DNA from 3 places in the Nonomuraea sp. NPDC049695 genome. Region 1 is predicted to be linked to each of the others. Evidence: riboswitches for the same ligand, from Rfam matches in the RefSeq annotation. Region 1 holds a riboswitch; each other region holds the start of a gene.

Region 1 (4,988 bases):
AAGTGGCCGCGTCGATCCGTTCCGCCAGGTCGAACTCCTCGATGCGCACCTTCAGCTCGTCCGCCCCCGCCCTGGCGCCGAGCAGCAGGTGGTCCATGAGCTCACCCAGCGACCTGGCGCGCTCGGCGATCGTGTGGACGGCCGAGCGGCGCTCAGGGTCGCTCATCTTGTCCCAGCGCCTGTCGAGCGTGCTGGCGAACCCACGCACGATCGTGATGGGCGTACGCAGCTCGTGGCTGGTCGTGGCCAGGAACAGGTCCTTGGCCTCCTCGAGCTCCTTGGCCGTGGTCACGTCGCGGAAGTCGATGACCACCTCACCGGTCTCCTCGATCCGCGCGCTCACGACGTCCAGCCACCGCCCGGTCTCCATCTGGAACGTGACCTTCTCGCCCGGCTTGGGCAGCGGGAACGGCGGCGGCCCGCCGATGACGGCCTCGGCGGGGAACGCGGTGAGGTCGACGGCGGCCGGGTTCCACCGCACCACGCGGCCGGCCTCGTCGAGCACCGCGATGCCGTCGGCACTGGCGTCGAAGACGGCCTGCTCGTGCGCCCGCTGCCGCACCGCCTCCTGGTAGGCCACCGCGTTGCCGACGGCGATGCCGGCGTGCCCGGCCAGCAGCTCCAGCAGCTCCAGCTCGAGGTGTCCTGGCGTGCTCTCGGCGAACAACGCGTACAGGGCCCCGTAGGGACGCCCGCCGACGGCGGCCAGGCCGAGCGCGATCGTGTGCAGGCCCTTCAGCCGGGCCCACACCAGGTCGTCCAGCTCGTCCGACTGCAGCAGGACGGTCTTGCCGGTGCGTAAGAGCTTGTCCACCAGGCTCGTACGCAGGTCCGTGGTGGTGCCCCTGATGGCGGCCGGCAGCTGGTACGTGCTGACCAGACGTAAGCGGTCGCCCTCGATCAGCACGAACCCGCCCGCGTCCGCCCCCGTGAGCTCGGTGAGGCTGGCCGAGATCCGGTCGAGCACGGCGGAGAGCTCAAGTTCGGAGTTGATGTCGCCGACCACGTCGGTCAGCCTGCGCACCAGCCGCGCCCTGCGGGCCATGCGGTTCCTGGCGAGCTCGTCGGCGCGCGCGAGGTGGTGGACGCAGACGTATCCGGCCACGGCGCTGCCCAGGCGCAGCGCGCTGATGTCGACCCGGACGTCCAGAACGGTCCCGTCGCTGCGCAGGCGTTTGGTCCGGACCGAGACCTGGCCTCCGGTGCGTACGCGCTCCAGGACGGCGTTGTGCTCGGCGGTGAGCTCGCCGGGCACCATCGGCGCCCGGCGCCCGAGCATCTCCTCCGCCGTCCACCCGAACAGCCGCTCGGCCGCCTCGTTCCAGACCAGCACGCTCTGGTCACGGTCGACGACCACGACGGCGTTGGGCGAACTGGCGAGCGCAGCGCGAGCTATCTCGTCGTCACTCCCGGCCCATTCGTCCCCCACTCCTCCATAGTGCACGTGGCAAGGTGGGTCCGTCGGGCGATCCGTCCGATACGCTGCGGTCACGGCGATTCTCGGTGGGTGGGGAGGGGTGGGGGGCCATGTCGAGTGGCGATCTCGAGGCCCTGTTGCGCGTGACCTCCAGCACCTATCGAGGTGAGACACCCCCTGACATCGCGTTCGGCACCTATGACGGCGCCGTCGGCAGGCTGGTGCTCGCGGTGACGGGCAAGGGCATCGTGGCGTGCAGCTTCGAGCCGGAGAACAACGTGTTCGAGCTGCTCAGCAGGCATGTGGGCACGTTCATCGGGCAGGACGCGCGCCGGCTCGACCCGGTGCGCAGGGAGCTGGACGCCTACTTCTCCGGCCGCCTGCGCGCGTTCGCCACACCGGTGAACCTGACGCTGGCCACGCCGTTCGCCCGCACGGTGCTGCAGAAGGCGACGGCGATCCCGTACGGCACGACGACGACCCTGGAGGAGATCGGCGCGAGCATCGGCAGGCCGCGCGCGCTCCGGGCGATCGGCAACGCGCTGGCCTCCAACCCCGTGTGCGTGGTCGTGCCGTGCCACCGGGTGGTGCGCGAGGACGGCGGGCTCGGCGACTACGCGGGCGGCACGGCGGCCAAGCAGCACCTGCTCAACGTCGAGCAGCGCGCGTCAACACGCCGATGAGCAGGGTGACCAGCGCGGCCACGACGGCCGCGCCGAGCGCCCCGTTCATCCACGGCTGCCGGGCGAAGCCGATGGCCTCGCGGACCGACTGCCAGTAGGCGTCCCACTGCGGGAGCGTGGGCGTGGAGGTCGTCAGCCAGTACGCCACGAAGCCGAGGGCCCACGGCACCAGCCTCGACCAGCGCGAAGGCGCGTGCTCCTCGGTGTTCCAGCTGCGCGAGCCGCCCAGCACGAAGTAGTCCACGGCCAGCACCGCGAACATCGGCACGAACACCGCCCCGATCACGCCGAGGAACGCCCCGTACGAGTTGACGTCCACGAACAGGGCGATCGCGACGGTCAGCACGCCGATGGCGGTGGAGAAGATGCGCCGGTCCACGCGCGGCATCAGGTTCTGCAGCGAGACCGTGGTGGAGTAGACGTTGGCGAATGACTGGTCGGTCTCGCGCAGCACCAGGATCGCGAAGAACAGCGCGCCCAACGGCACCGCGACGAAGGGGCCGAACACCGACGTCCCGTCGGCCTGCACCGCGTCCGCCCCGGCCATGGCCACCGCGTACACGCCGAGCCCCAGGCAGGCCACCTGCGCCAGCGTGTACCCGCCCACCACGCCGGTGAACGCGGCCCCGCTCGACCGGGAGTGCCGGGCGAAGTCCGCCGCCATCGGCACCCACGACACCGACAGCGCGATCACGTAGTCCACGGCCGGGGCGAACGCCGCCCAGGACCCACCCGTGTGCACGGGCGCCCGGGTCAGGAAGAACCAGGCGAACCAGACCAGCGACACGATCACCCCGATGGTGACGTACCGCCGCAGGATCCGCACCGACCCGAGCGGCCAGATGGTGAGCGCGGTGGTCAGCGCCCCCGCCGCGATCACCCACACCTGGTACGGCACCGCCCCGAAGATCGCGCCGGCCGCCTTGGCGATCACCCACAGCTCGAACGCGCCCCAGCCGATCATCTGCACGATGTTCAGCACCGTGGGCACGTACGAGATCCTCGCCCCGAACAGCCCCCGCAGCAGCACCATCGCGGGCTGCCCCGTCCGCGTGCCGGGGACGGCGGACAGGCCGACCATGGCCGTGCCGACGAGGCTGCCCACCACGACGGCCACCAGCGCGGCGGCCAGGCTGAGCGGGGCGCCCTGGAGCGGGTCGAGCAGGAGCAGCGCCCCGGAGAAGCCCAGGAGGCTGACGCCGAGGTTCGCCCAGAGCGCACCCTGGTCGAGTACGCCCAGCGTCTTCGGCGGCCTGCCCTCGAGGGTCAGGGGAACTTCGTCGGCGACATGCGTCATCGCACACTCCCTACGCCGGCATTACCCGGACAGGTTCAGGCGGTCGGCAGCGGATCTCTGCTGCCCTCTCAGCCCGGCGAACCCCGAGCTCCCGCGACGATCTGAAGTTGGCGCCCTCATCATGCCCTAGTGGCGGCTGAAATGCCACAGGGAGGCTTTACGCCCGCTTTTGGAGCTTTTTACGCAACGAAGGGCGTTTGCCCGGTCTCGCTCACCATCGGGCGGCGCGCGAACTCCCACGACTGCATGCCGCCGCCGACGTTGACCGCGTCGCGCCCGAGCTGGTTGAGCCAGGCCGCCACCTGAAGGGACCGGCCACCCACCCGGCAGACGACGTAGACCGTGCGGTCGCCGGGCACCTCGTCCACCCGCCCCTGGATCTGGGTCATGGGGATGTGGACTGCCTCGGGCGCGTGCCCCGCGACCCACTCCTCCTGCTCTCGGACGTCGAGCAGGTAGGCGTCGTCGGGAACTGCACTGGCCTCGATCTCAGGAACGGTCATGACTCCATCATCTCGCGTCTCTCATCGTAGGCCGCACGCGCGGCGGCGATCTCCTGCTGGTGCTCCTCCGTCCAGGTGACCAGCGTCTTGATGGTCTGATGAAGCGTACGGCCGAGCGGCGTGAGCGCGTAGTCGACCCTGGGCGGCACGACGGGGTGGACCGTACGGGTGACCAGGCCGTCGCGCTCGAGCTGGCGCAGGGTCACGCTGAGCATGCGCTGGCTGACGCCGTCGATCTCGCGGCGGAGCTGGGTGAAACGCAGGCTCTGACAGTCGAGCAGCGCGATCACGAGCAGCGACCACTTGTCCGCGATGCGGTCGAGTATCTGACGGACCTCGCAGTCCTCGCGCGTGTCCCACTGGCGTACGTCGTAGTCGTCTTCCATGGTGCTGTCGCAGCGATCGGGTGATTCCACGGTGCCCATGTTCGCCGACGACCCGATCGGTTACAAGAGAGAACCGAGCTGCTGAGAAGTAACCAGACCGCAGCTCATTTCAGCAGGCGAGACAGGCGCCGGTCCGCGAGTGGCTTGCCACCGGTCTGGCAGGTGGGGCAGTACTGCAGGGACGAGTCGGCGAAGGACACCTCGCGGATCGTGTCACCGCACACGTCGCACGGCTGCCCCGCGCGGTTGTGGACGCGCAGCCCGGACTTCTTCTCCGCCTTGAGGTCCTTGGCCGCCAGCCCGTGCGCCCGCTCCACCGCCTCGCCCAACGTGGTGACGATGGCCTCGTGCAGGTCGGCGATCTGGGCGTCCGTCAACGAAGACGCGATCTTGAACGGGGACATCCTCGCCGCGTGCAGCACCTCGTCCGAGTACGCGTTGCCGATGCCCGCGATGACCTTCTGGTCGCGCAGCAGCCCCTTGATCTGGGTGCGGTTGCCGCTCACGATGCGCTTGAGCGCGTCGACGGTGAAGGACTCGTGGAGGGGGTCGGGGCCGAGAGAGGCGATGCCGGGGATGTCCTCCGGATTTTTCGTGACATAGACGGCGAGGCGCTTCTGCGTCCCCGCCTCCGTCAGCTCGAATCCGGGCGCCGGCCCCTCGTCGTCGGGCGCCAGCCGGACCCGTACCGCGAGCGGCCCC
Region 2 (4,988 bases), on a different contig from region 1:
TATGCCGGCATCACCGCCTGGCGAATGCTCGTCCCCGGTCATGGCGTGCCGGGCCAGACCTTCGAGACATGGGGCGACGGCAAGGTCTTCGGCTACGTGGCGCTCGCCGACGGGCTGGCCTACTGCTACGGCACCAACGCCGTTCCTGCCGGCGGTGGCGGGGGCGATCAGCGGGAGGAACTGCTACGGCTGTTCGGCGACTGGCACGCGCCTATCCCCACCCTTGTGGCCGCCACTCCGCCGGCGAACATCATCAGGAACGATGTGTACTACCTGCCTGCCCCGCTGCCCGCCATGCACCAGGGCAGAATCGCGGTGCTCGGCGACGCGGCCCACGCCATGACGCCCAACATGGGCCAGGGCGCCTGCCAGGCGATCGAGGACGCCGTCGTGCTGGCTCATGTCGCAGGTGAAGAGCACGGCCTGGCCGCCTACACCGCCGCCCGATTGGCACGCACCGCCAAGGTGGTGGCCCAGTCCGCCTCGATCTGTCGCGTCGTACGGTGGCGCAACCCGCTGGCCGTACGGCTGCGCGATCTCGGCGTGGCGATGACCTGGCGATTTGCTCCACGCCTCCTGACCGGCCCGCTGGACGACCTCCTGGCCTGGACCCCGCCCACCTGAAATTGGCCAGCCTGACCCAGGGCTGGTGAAATGCCAAGTCAGCGCCATATCTGCCCAATACTCCCCGAGCACTACGGCAACCCCGATGAGGCGGCATGTGGTGGGATGTTCGACGAGTTCGAGCTCCACCTCCTCGCGGAGCCGCCGCAGGGCCATCGCACGGCGGTCTCCGGCGGATCCGCACCGAGCCGCCGTCTGGGTCTGCGTCTAGGTCTCCGTCCGTGCCACTGTGCGTGGATCAGCTGCGCCAGGTGGCGGGAGGCGACACGCAGGGGCTGGTCGGTGGCCGAGAACAGGCGCAAACCGATCCTTCCGGCCCCTGTCACCACGCTTCTGTGTCTGTTCCGCACCAGAAGCTGAGCTCGCCCCCTGCATCGGCGGCGGCCATCGGCCATGTCCTCCAGCTTCCGCCGCTTCATCCTCCGTCTCTCCCCCGGTTCGCGCCTGCTTACGGGTCAGCCGGTAGCGAGACTGCCGGCGGGGGCCGTTCCAGTTCCGGCCGCCCCGTGATGAGACCGCTTGCCCCAGAGCCCCGTTACGTCGCCAGGTCGTGCAACGTCGACCTGGCAAGGATGATCAAGGCCGGGGTGCTGCACTGATGCAGGCCGGTTGATCGGGGTGGAGAAGGGCTACTTCCACGGCGAGAGCATCGCCGCAGCGTCCGGGCGCCCGGCACCACAGTGCCCGACAGCCCGGGCGGCCGCAGTATCCGCCGCTTCATCTCATAGGCGTACGAGTGGCCGGTGACCTTCTCGATCAGCAGCAAGGCCAGCGTGTAGTTGGAGTCGCGAGGCTCTGGTCCGTGCCCGGCGTGAACTTCGCCGGTTCAGACAACGTCAGCCGTACCAGCTCCTGCGGCTGGAAGCTCTGGAACCGGTTGTCTACCGGAGGTTCACTCTGACATGCCGGTCACGTTGGCCTTGCGGCACGCAGCACCACAGCGGACTGCTTTTCGCGGTCATGCACCGCGCCTGCTCCCGGACCGACGCCCCGAAGTGGATGAAGCCGCCGCTGTGGCGTCTGTTACGCTGGGCCCCGACGCGGGGTGCCCGATGAGCCGGGCTGAGATCACACCCGTAGAACCTGATCTAGTTCGTACTAGCGAAGGGACGTCACGGGTGATTGCTGTTCCCAGAATTTTATCCATCGCGGGCACCGATCCCAGCGGCGGCGCGGGCATTCACGGCGACTTGAAGACTTTCTCCGCGCTCGGTAGTTATGGCATGGCGGTGATCACGGCCGTGGTCGCGCAGACGACCACGGGCGTGCGCGGAGTTCATGAGGTGCCCGCGGAATTCGTCAGCGCCCAGTTGAACACGCTGCTCATCGACGTTCGTACGGACGCCGTGAAGATCGGGATGCTGGGAGAGGCCGCCGTCATACGCGCGGTGGCCGCGGCGCTGGACCGCTTCTCACCGCCGTACGTGGTGCTCGACCCGGTGATGGTGGCCAAGAGCGGCGACCGGTTGCTGCCCGCCGATGCGGTGTCCGCGCTGCGCGACGTGCTTTTACCGCGTGCCGACCTGATCACGCCTAACCTGCCGGAGGCGGCGGACCTACTCGGCGAGCCTCAGGCCGCCACCGTGGCGGAGATGCGAGAGCAGGTACGGCGGCTGCATGCTCTCGGGGCGAGGCGGGTTCTGCTCAAGGGCGGCCATCTGGACGGCGATGTCTGCGTAGACGTCTTCAGCGACGGTGACGACCCGGTCGATATCGCTGTCCCCCGCATCGCAACCCGCCATACCCACGGCACCGGCTGCACCCTGTCCTCGGCGATCGCAGCACTGCGTGTGCGTCACGGGGATTGGCTCGGCGCCGTGCGAGCGGCCAAGGAATACCTGACCGGCGCGCTGCAGGCCGCTGACACTTTGCACATCGGGGGCGGACATGGCCCCGTACACCATTTCCACGCTCTGTGGTGACGAGAAAGAGACGTATGTTCTGCGACCAAGTCTGGACGCGCGCAGCCAAGCTGCTTGACGCGATCCGCAACCATCCGTTCAACGCCGCGCTCGGCAACGGCAGCCTCGACAGGAACCGTTTCGCCTTCTATCTCGTTCAGGACGGCCGATATTTGGTGGCGTACGCCAACACGCTGGCGACGGCATCGGTACGTGCGCAGGACATGGCCGACGCTGCCTTCTTCGCCCAGGCTGCCCATACAGCGCTGACGGTCGAACGAGCCCTGCACAGCCGATATCTCGAAGAATTCGGGCTGCAAATCGAAGAGATGGCGAACATCACCACCTCACCCACCTGTTTAGCGTACGCGTCCTTCCTTCAGGCCACTGCGCTCACCGCCCCGCTGCCCGTGATCGCCGCCGCCGCACTGCCGTGTTTCTGGGTGTATCAGGATGTCGGTACGGTCCTCCTGGAGCGCACGGCGGGGCGGCGCGAACATCCGTATCAGGCGTGGATCGCCACATATTCCGATCCCGCCTTCGCCGCCTCGGTCGATCAGGCGAAGGCCATCGTTGACCGGCTGGCTGCTCTCGCCGACGCCGCGACGTACGGATGCATGGTGGAGGCATTCTTACGAGCGACCGAATACGAGTGGATGTTCTGGGACAGCGCATGGCGGCTCGAAACTTGGCCCACCCGCCAATGGGTGGCCTAACTTGCAACCCCGTAGTCACGGATGAGTTCGACGTCGCCAGCCGAGCCAGTGCAGGCGATCCAGGCAGTTCTCGAGGTACAGCCGCCCCTGCGTCTTGCCCCGCCACCACAGCGAGTAACTCACATACACGTCCAAGTCGATTCCTTCGAGGCCCTCATTGGAAACGCTGATGCTGATCGGGCAGGGCAGGTATGGGGGCGGAGGTTCTTCGATTCATGGGCATCGCCGTCTGCGAGGGCCGGCACCTGCACTTCTCGGATCTCGTCACCGTCATCGACGGCGATGTGGCTCGGCACCGTGCCCGGATCGGCGCCGAGAAGCCGGGCACTGCGCCGACCAGACGTACATCTGCGTCCAAGTCAGCACGCACCCTTCAGGGCTCGTTCCATCCTGATGGAGGGCTTCGGCCACAACGTGGAGCATCACCCTCCCGTCGATGATGTCCGTGACGAGCGGCTGGGCATTCACGTAACGAGGGTGCGCTCTGATATACGGAGCAGCGTCGCGGATTGCAGGTGCCAGTGCCAACAACGCAGACGGTCGTCAATGTCGTACAGGCCGTACTCGTCGACGAAGTTGATCGTCACCCCATATGCAAGCGGTTGGAGAAGGCCGCAGGACAATCGCCGATCGCCTGCACCGCTCGCCGTGCCCCTTCTGGGGCGGGCCATGGGGCGTCGTTCTCAGGCTCGTGGCACCCGCCCTACCAGGTAACCGGGAGGCGGTGCACGCCGTAGATCAGCATGTCGGTGCGCATCGCCACGTCGGCCGGTGCTACGGCCAAGCGCAGGTCTGGGAAACGGCGCAGCAGAGCTGCGTAACCGATCCGCATCTCGATCCTGGCCAGCTGCTGACCGAGGCATTGGTGGATACCGTGGCCGAAGCCCAGGTGGCCGGCCGCGGACCGGGTCACATCGAGGTGCTCGCCGGCGGGGAAGCGCGCGGGGTCACGATTGGCCACCGCAAGGTGGATCGTGACCGTCTCGCCCTTCTTCACCAGGTGGCCGTCGATCTCGGCGTCTTCCAGCGCTGTCCTGACCGGCCCCAACTGAAAGACCGTGAGATAGCGCATCAGCTCTTCCACCGCGTTCTCCATCAGCGAGAAGTCGGCGCGCAGCATAGCGAGTTGTTCCGGGTTGGACAGCAGAGCGTATGTGCCATGCGCGAGCATGTTCGCGGTGGTCTCATGGCCGGCCACCAGCAGTAAGAAGGCCACGCCGGTGAGTTCCTCATCAGTCAGCTGGCCGCTCGCGATCAGCCCGCTGAGCAGGCCGTCGTCGCCAGATTCGGCTCGTTTGCGCTGGATGAGGTCGTACAGGTAGGCGATGAGACGCTTGTCCGCGCTCACCATCTCGTCGGCCTTCTCGCCGATGCTGAGGGCCGCGTTGGTGTCTGCTTGAAACTGGGCGCGATCATCGTACGGGACGCCGAGCAGTTCACAGATCACCAAGGAAGGAATCGGCAGCGCGAACGCCTGGACCAGATCAGCGGGCTTCCCCCTTGTCTCCATCTCATTGAGACAGGCTTCGGTGATCTCCTCGATCCTGGGCCACAGTTGGTTCATCCTGCGGACGGTGAACTGCCCTGCCAGCAGTTTCCGATAGCGTGTGTGTTCGGGCGCGTCCATGCGCAGGAAATGGCCAGGAGGCAGGAACTTCTTCTCCCGCGCCTGTTTGAAGACTTCCGTCAGGCTCGGAACCGGCGCATGCTGGAGTTCCACCCGGTTGCTGAAACGCGGATCTGATAG
Region 3 (4,988 bases), on a different contig from region 1:
CCGTCCAGGTCTGTCCGCAGGGGAACGGGAGCTGGAAGCTCGGGGCAGCCAGGGTCGACACCGGCGGAACGTCCACCTGGTTCGGCGGGTTGCCCATCTCACCCTCGTCCTCCTGCGCCGAGGACGACGGCTTAGGAGACGGGGTCGGGGCGGCCCATGCCGCCGTCGCGATCGAGCTCGTGGCGAGGCTGAAGAGCAGGGCAACCCCGGCCGTAAGCACCCCTCTGGGTCTCATGCGGATACCTTTCTGCGCGCGCCGGAGTGGGGGGTCCCCGACCGGCACCGCGAACTGTCCGTTGGATCTTTCGAAGCGCTCTTGCTGGGGACCAAGATTGCGAGTACGACATACAAAGAACATCCAAAATCGGTATAAAGGCCCTTCCAGCTTGATACGCCTCACCCACGGGCGCCCCGCCCGGCGTCCAGCTCAGGAGAACGCGCGGTCATGGTGGTTGAACAGCCCGTATTCAGGGTTCTCGGGCCGCTGCAGGTCTGGGGTCCTGAAGGGCCCCTTCGGATCGCGGGCAGGAAGCCCAGGCTTCTGCTCGCCTCGCTGCTGCTGGACGCCAACCAGGTGGTCAGCTCGGACATGCTCGTCGAGGTGCTGTGGCCGCGGGTGCAGCCGTCGTCCGCCGTGGCCAACCTGCGCACGTACGTGAGCTCGCTGCGCTCGGCCGGGGTCCAGATCGTGGCCCAGGCCTCCGGCTACGCGATCGAGCTCGACGCGGACCGGCTGGACGCCCTGCGGTTCGAGGAACTGGTGACCATGGCGCGGGCGGCGGGCCGTACCGATGAGGCCTTCGAGCACTTACGCCGCGCGCTGGCGTTATGGCGCGGCACGCCGCTCGGCGACCTGCCCGCCAGCCCGCTGTGGGACGGGCGGCTGCGCGTGCTCACCCAGGCCCGGCTGGCCGCGGCCGAGGAGCTGGCCGAGCTGAAGCTGGCGCGCGGCGAGCACGCCGGCGCGATCGACGACCTGCGCGCGCTGATCGGCGAGCACCCCTACCGGGAGGATCTGTGGCAGCGGCTGATCCTCGCCCTGCACCACAGCGGCCGGCGGGCCGAGGCGCTGCACGCCTACACCACGATCAGGCGGCAGCTCGTGGACGAGCTGGGCATCGAGCCGGGGCAGGACCTGCGTGACGTGCACGCCTCCGTGCTGGCGGGCGACCCCGCGCCCGTGACGGCGGGCGACCCGCCTGCGGCGCTCGCCGCCGCCGCGCCCCACCAGCTTCCCGCGGACGTGCCGGACTTCACCGGCAGGGCGGCGGACGTGGCGGCGCTGACCCAGGCCCTGTCGGCGGGCGAGCGGCCGCCGGACGGCCCCCCTTCGATCGCCGTGGTGACCGGGCCACCCGGCGTCGGCAAGTCGGCGCTGGCCGTCCACTGCGCGCACGCCCTGCGCGCCGAATACCCGGCCGGACAGCTCTACCTGTGCCTCGGCGGCACCGAGACGACGCCGGCCGACCCCCTCGACCTCCTCGCCGAGGCGCTGCGCGCGCTCGGCGTCGCGGAGCCGGCCCTGCCGCTCACGCTGCGCGAGCGGGCCTCCCTGTACCGATCCCTGCTGGCCCGGCGGCCCATGCTGGTCTTCCTCGACGACGCCGCCGACACCGCGCAGGTACGCGCCCTGCTGCCCGGCCACGGCTGCGCGGTGCTCGTCACGAGCCGGCGGCGGATCGCGGAACTGCCGGGCGCCCTCCAGCTCGAGCTCGATGTGCTGGCGCCCGAGGAGTCCGAGGAGCTCCTCGGCAAGATCGTCGGCGCCGAGCGGGTGGCCGCGGAGCGCGAGGCCGCACAGGCGATCGTGCACTCCTGCGGCCACCTGCCGCTGGCCGTCAGGGTGGCGGGGGCCCGGCTGGCCGGGCGGCCCGGCTGGCCGCTGAGCGTGCTGCGACAGCGGCTGGACGACGAGACGAGCCGCCTCGACGAGCTGCGCGCCGGAGACCTCGAGGTACGCGGCTCGTTCGAGCTCAGCTACCGCCGGCTCCCCGGCGACGCGGCCCTGGCCTTGCGCGCGCTCGGCCTGCTCGGCTCGCAGTCCGTGCCCGGCTGGGTGGCCGACGCCGTGCTCGACCGGCACCGGTCGGACACCGTGGTCGACACCCTCGTGGACGCCAACCTGCTGCGCCTGGCCGGCACCGACCCCGTCGGCCAGCCCCGCTACCGCCTGCACGACCTGGTCCGCTGCGCCGCGAAGGAGAAGGCGGGCGCCCCCACCATCGACGGCGCCGAACGGCACGCGCTCGTCAGGGTGCTCGGCGGCTGGCTGACCGCCGCCGAACACGCCGCCACGCGGCTGCCGACCACCCTGTTCGGGCTGACGTCCGACGGGGCGCCCCGCTGGAGCCTGGAGCGGGAGACCCTCGGCCGCCTGACCGCCGAGCCGCTGGCGTGGTTCGACGCCGAGCAGGACTCCCTGGTCGAGGCCGTACGGCTGGCCGCCGACGCGGGCCTGGCCCAGTCCGCGTGGGGGCTGGCCGCGACCCTGGTGCCGTACTTCGACCTGCACTGCCGCCTGGAGGAGTGGCAGACCACGCACCGCGTCGCCCTGGACAGCGCCCGCGCGGCCGGCGACCGCCACGGCGAGGCCGCCATGCTCCGCGGCCTGGCCCAGGTCTGCGTCTACCAGGACCGCTACGCCGAGGCCGGGGACATGTTCCGGCGGGCGCGGGCCATCTTCCACGAGCTGGGCGACACGCGGAGCGAGGCGATCTCCATCTGCGGGCTGGCGGCGGTCAACCAGTTCTCCGGCCGGCACCTCAGGGCGCTCGGATCCTTCAGGCACGCGCTGGCCATGTTCCTGGCCATCGGGGACCGGAGCGGCGAGGCGTACGCGCGGCAGGCGATCGGGCGCGTCTACCTGTCGCTGCGCGACGTGCGCCAGGCCTCCAGGTGGCTCGGGGACGCCCTGCGGCTGGCCGAGGAGCTCGGCGACGCCCACCGCGAGGGCTGCGTGTCGATGCAGCTCGGCCGCCTGTACGACCTGGTCGCCGAGTCCGACAGGGCCATGCGCTCACAGGGGCACGCGCTGGACATCTTCGAGGCCCTCGGGGATCGGCACTGCGGCGCGTACGCGATGCGGAACCTGGGCGGGCTCCAGGTGGCCAGGGGCGACCGGTCGGACGGCTCCGACCAGCTGGAGCGCTCACTGGTGATCTTCCAGCAGCTCGGGGACCGGAGCGGCGAGGCCGACACGTACCAGTCGCTGGGCGAGCTGTACCACTCGTCCGGGCGCTCCGTGCTGGCCCGCCACTACCTGCACCAGGCCCACGAGCTGCGCAGGGAGCTCAGCGAGTCGTTCGCGTGACGGCGGGGTGGCGGGCCAGCCACCGCGCCGTGGGCCAGGTCTCGAGGCGCCACGCGCTGTCCCAGAACATCCACTCGTACTCGGTGGCCCGGCAGAACGCCTCCTCCATCGCCCGGCGCGTCCCCGGGTCGGCGAGCTCGGCCAGCCGGTCCACGAGCGCCCTGGCCTGCTCCACCGAGGCCGCGAAGGACGGGTCGGAGTAGGTGGCGATCCAGGTCCGGTACGGGTGGTCGGCGGCTTCCGCCGTGCGCTCGAGCAGCGCCGTGCCGACGTCCTGGTAGACCCAGAAGCACGGCAGCACGGCGGCGGCGAGCACGGGCAAGGGGGCGGCGAGAGCCGTGGCCTGCAGATAGGAGGAGTAGGCCAGGCAGGTGGGCGAGGTGGCGACGGCTTCCGTCTCGGCGGCCGCCAGGCCGAACTGCTGCAGGTAGCCCGCGTGCAGGCCGCGCTCGACGACCAGCGCCGTGTGCGCGCTCCGGGCGAAGAACGCGGCGTCGGCCGGGTCGGTGGCGCGGGCCGAGGCGGTCGCCAGCACCTTGGAGTACGCCACCAGGTAGCGGCCGTCCTGGACGAGGTAGAACGCGAAGCGGTCGCGGTCGAGGGTGCCGTCGCGGAGCGCGGTGTTGAACGGGTGGTCGTGGATCGCCTCGAGCAACGGGGCCGTGCGCGTCCACATCTGCTCACAGAAGGTCACCGATGACGTCCCTTCGCTAGTGCGAACTAGATCAGGTTCGACGGGTGTGATCTCAGCCCGGCCTACCGGGCACCCCGCGTCACGGGGAACGCTAGCAGACGGCGAGCAGTCCCGGACCAGCGGCATGACGGCGGAACGCGCGTGAGACGGCGCCGGAGACCGGCGGCCGGGGTGAAACTTTCACGTCGATCCCGTCACCCTTCATCGCTTGACCTGCGATGGTGAGGATTTCTTGCTCGCCGCTGTTTCCCCTGGCCGGATGCGGACTTACGGTGACCCCACTTCCCCGTCGAACCGGTCCGGGTCGCGTCGAAATCTCGTCGAAGCGCTTCGACAGTCCGGATTCGACGAGGAGGTGCCCGCCATCGGCCGACAACAGCGGAAAGGGAGATCATGCTCAGGACGCTCCGCCTCTTCGTCTCGGCATCCATGCTCGTCGCGCTCATCGGGGTGCTCGCTCAGCCCGCCCAGGCCGCCGTCTGGTCCTCGACGGCCCAGTGGGGCACCTGGACCAACGGCGGTTACACCCTTTACAACAACATCTGGGGCAGCGGTGCCGGCCCACAGACGATCTGGGCCAATTCGTACAGCAACTGGGGTGTCTGGGCCAACCACCCCAACACCGGCGGCGTCAAGTCCTATCCCAACGCCACGAAGAACGTGAACCGGCGGCTCAGCGCCCTCGGCAGCGCGACCAGCAGCTTCAACGTGACCGTCCCGAACGGCGGCGCCTACACCAGCGCGTACGACATCTGGTGCGACGGCCACACCTACGAGATCATGCTCTGGATGAACAAGTACGGCCCGGTGGGCCCGATCGGGTCGCGGCAGACGAGCGCGTCGGTGGGCGGCCACAGCTGGGACGTCTACCGCGGCTCCAACGGGTCCAACCAGGTGTTCTCCTTCGTGCGGCAGGGCAACGTCAGCTCCGGGAGCGTGGACATCAAGGCGATCCTGAACTGGCTCCGGTCCAGGAACTGGTTC

The links. Region 1 has a riboswitch for thiamine pyrophosphate ahead of AB0J64_RS50325 (cytosine permease). Riboswitches for the same ligand answer to the same signal wherever they lie in the genome.
Region 2: linked by a shared signal. The riboswitch ahead of thiD (bifunctional hydroxymethylpyrimidine kinase/phosphomethylpyrimidine kinase) and the one ahead of AB0J64_RS50325 (cytosine permease) in region 1 are both predicted to bind thiamine pyrophosphate.
Region 3: linked by a shared signal. The riboswitch ahead of tenA (thiaminase II) and the one ahead of AB0J64_RS50325 (cytosine permease) in region 1 are both predicted to bind thiamine pyrophosphate.

The regions. Positions count from the first base shown of each region.
Region 1 covers NZ_JBFANV010000115.1:5,133-10,120, forward strand. Annotated here, with positions in the region: gene AB0J64_RS50315 (PAS domain S-box protein) at 1-1,429, opposite strand, end outside; gene AB0J64_RS50320 (methylated-DNA--[protein]-cysteine S-methyltransferase) at 1,528-2,100, shown strand; gene AB0J64_RS50325 (cytosine permease) at 2,066-3,397, opposite strand; TPP riboswitch at 3,387-3,502, opposite strand; gene AB0J64_RS50330 (rhodanese-like domain-containing protein) at 3,577-3,900, opposite strand; gene AB0J64_RS50335 (helix-turn-helix domain-containing protein) at 3,897-4,316, opposite strand; gene AB0J64_RS50340 (DNA-formamidopyrimidine glycosylase family protein) at 4,391-4,988, opposite strand, start outside.
Region 2 covers NZ_JBFANV010000065.1:56,143-61,130, reverse strand. Annotated here, with positions in the region: gene AB0J64_RS39895 (FAD-dependent monooxygenase) at 1-624, shown strand, start outside; TPP riboswitch at 1,656-1,751, shown strand; gene thiD (bifunctional hydroxymethylpyrimidine kinase/phosphomethylpyrimidine kinase) at 1,746-2,546, shown strand; gene tenA (thiaminase II) at 2,561-3,241, shown strand; gene AB0J64_RS39880 (cytochrome P450) at 3,945-4,988, opposite strand, start outside.
Region 3 covers NZ_JBFANV010000024.1:8,934-13,921, forward strand. Annotated here, with positions in the region: gene AB0J64_RS21805 (M23 family metallopeptidase) at 1-235, opposite strand, end outside; gene AB0J64_RS21810 (BTAD domain-containing putative transcriptional regulator) at 446-3,310, shown strand; gene tenA (thiaminase II) at 3,291-4,004, opposite strand; TPP riboswitch at 3,996-4,091, opposite strand; gene AB0J64_RS21820 (hypothetical protein) at 4,395-4,988, shown strand, end outside.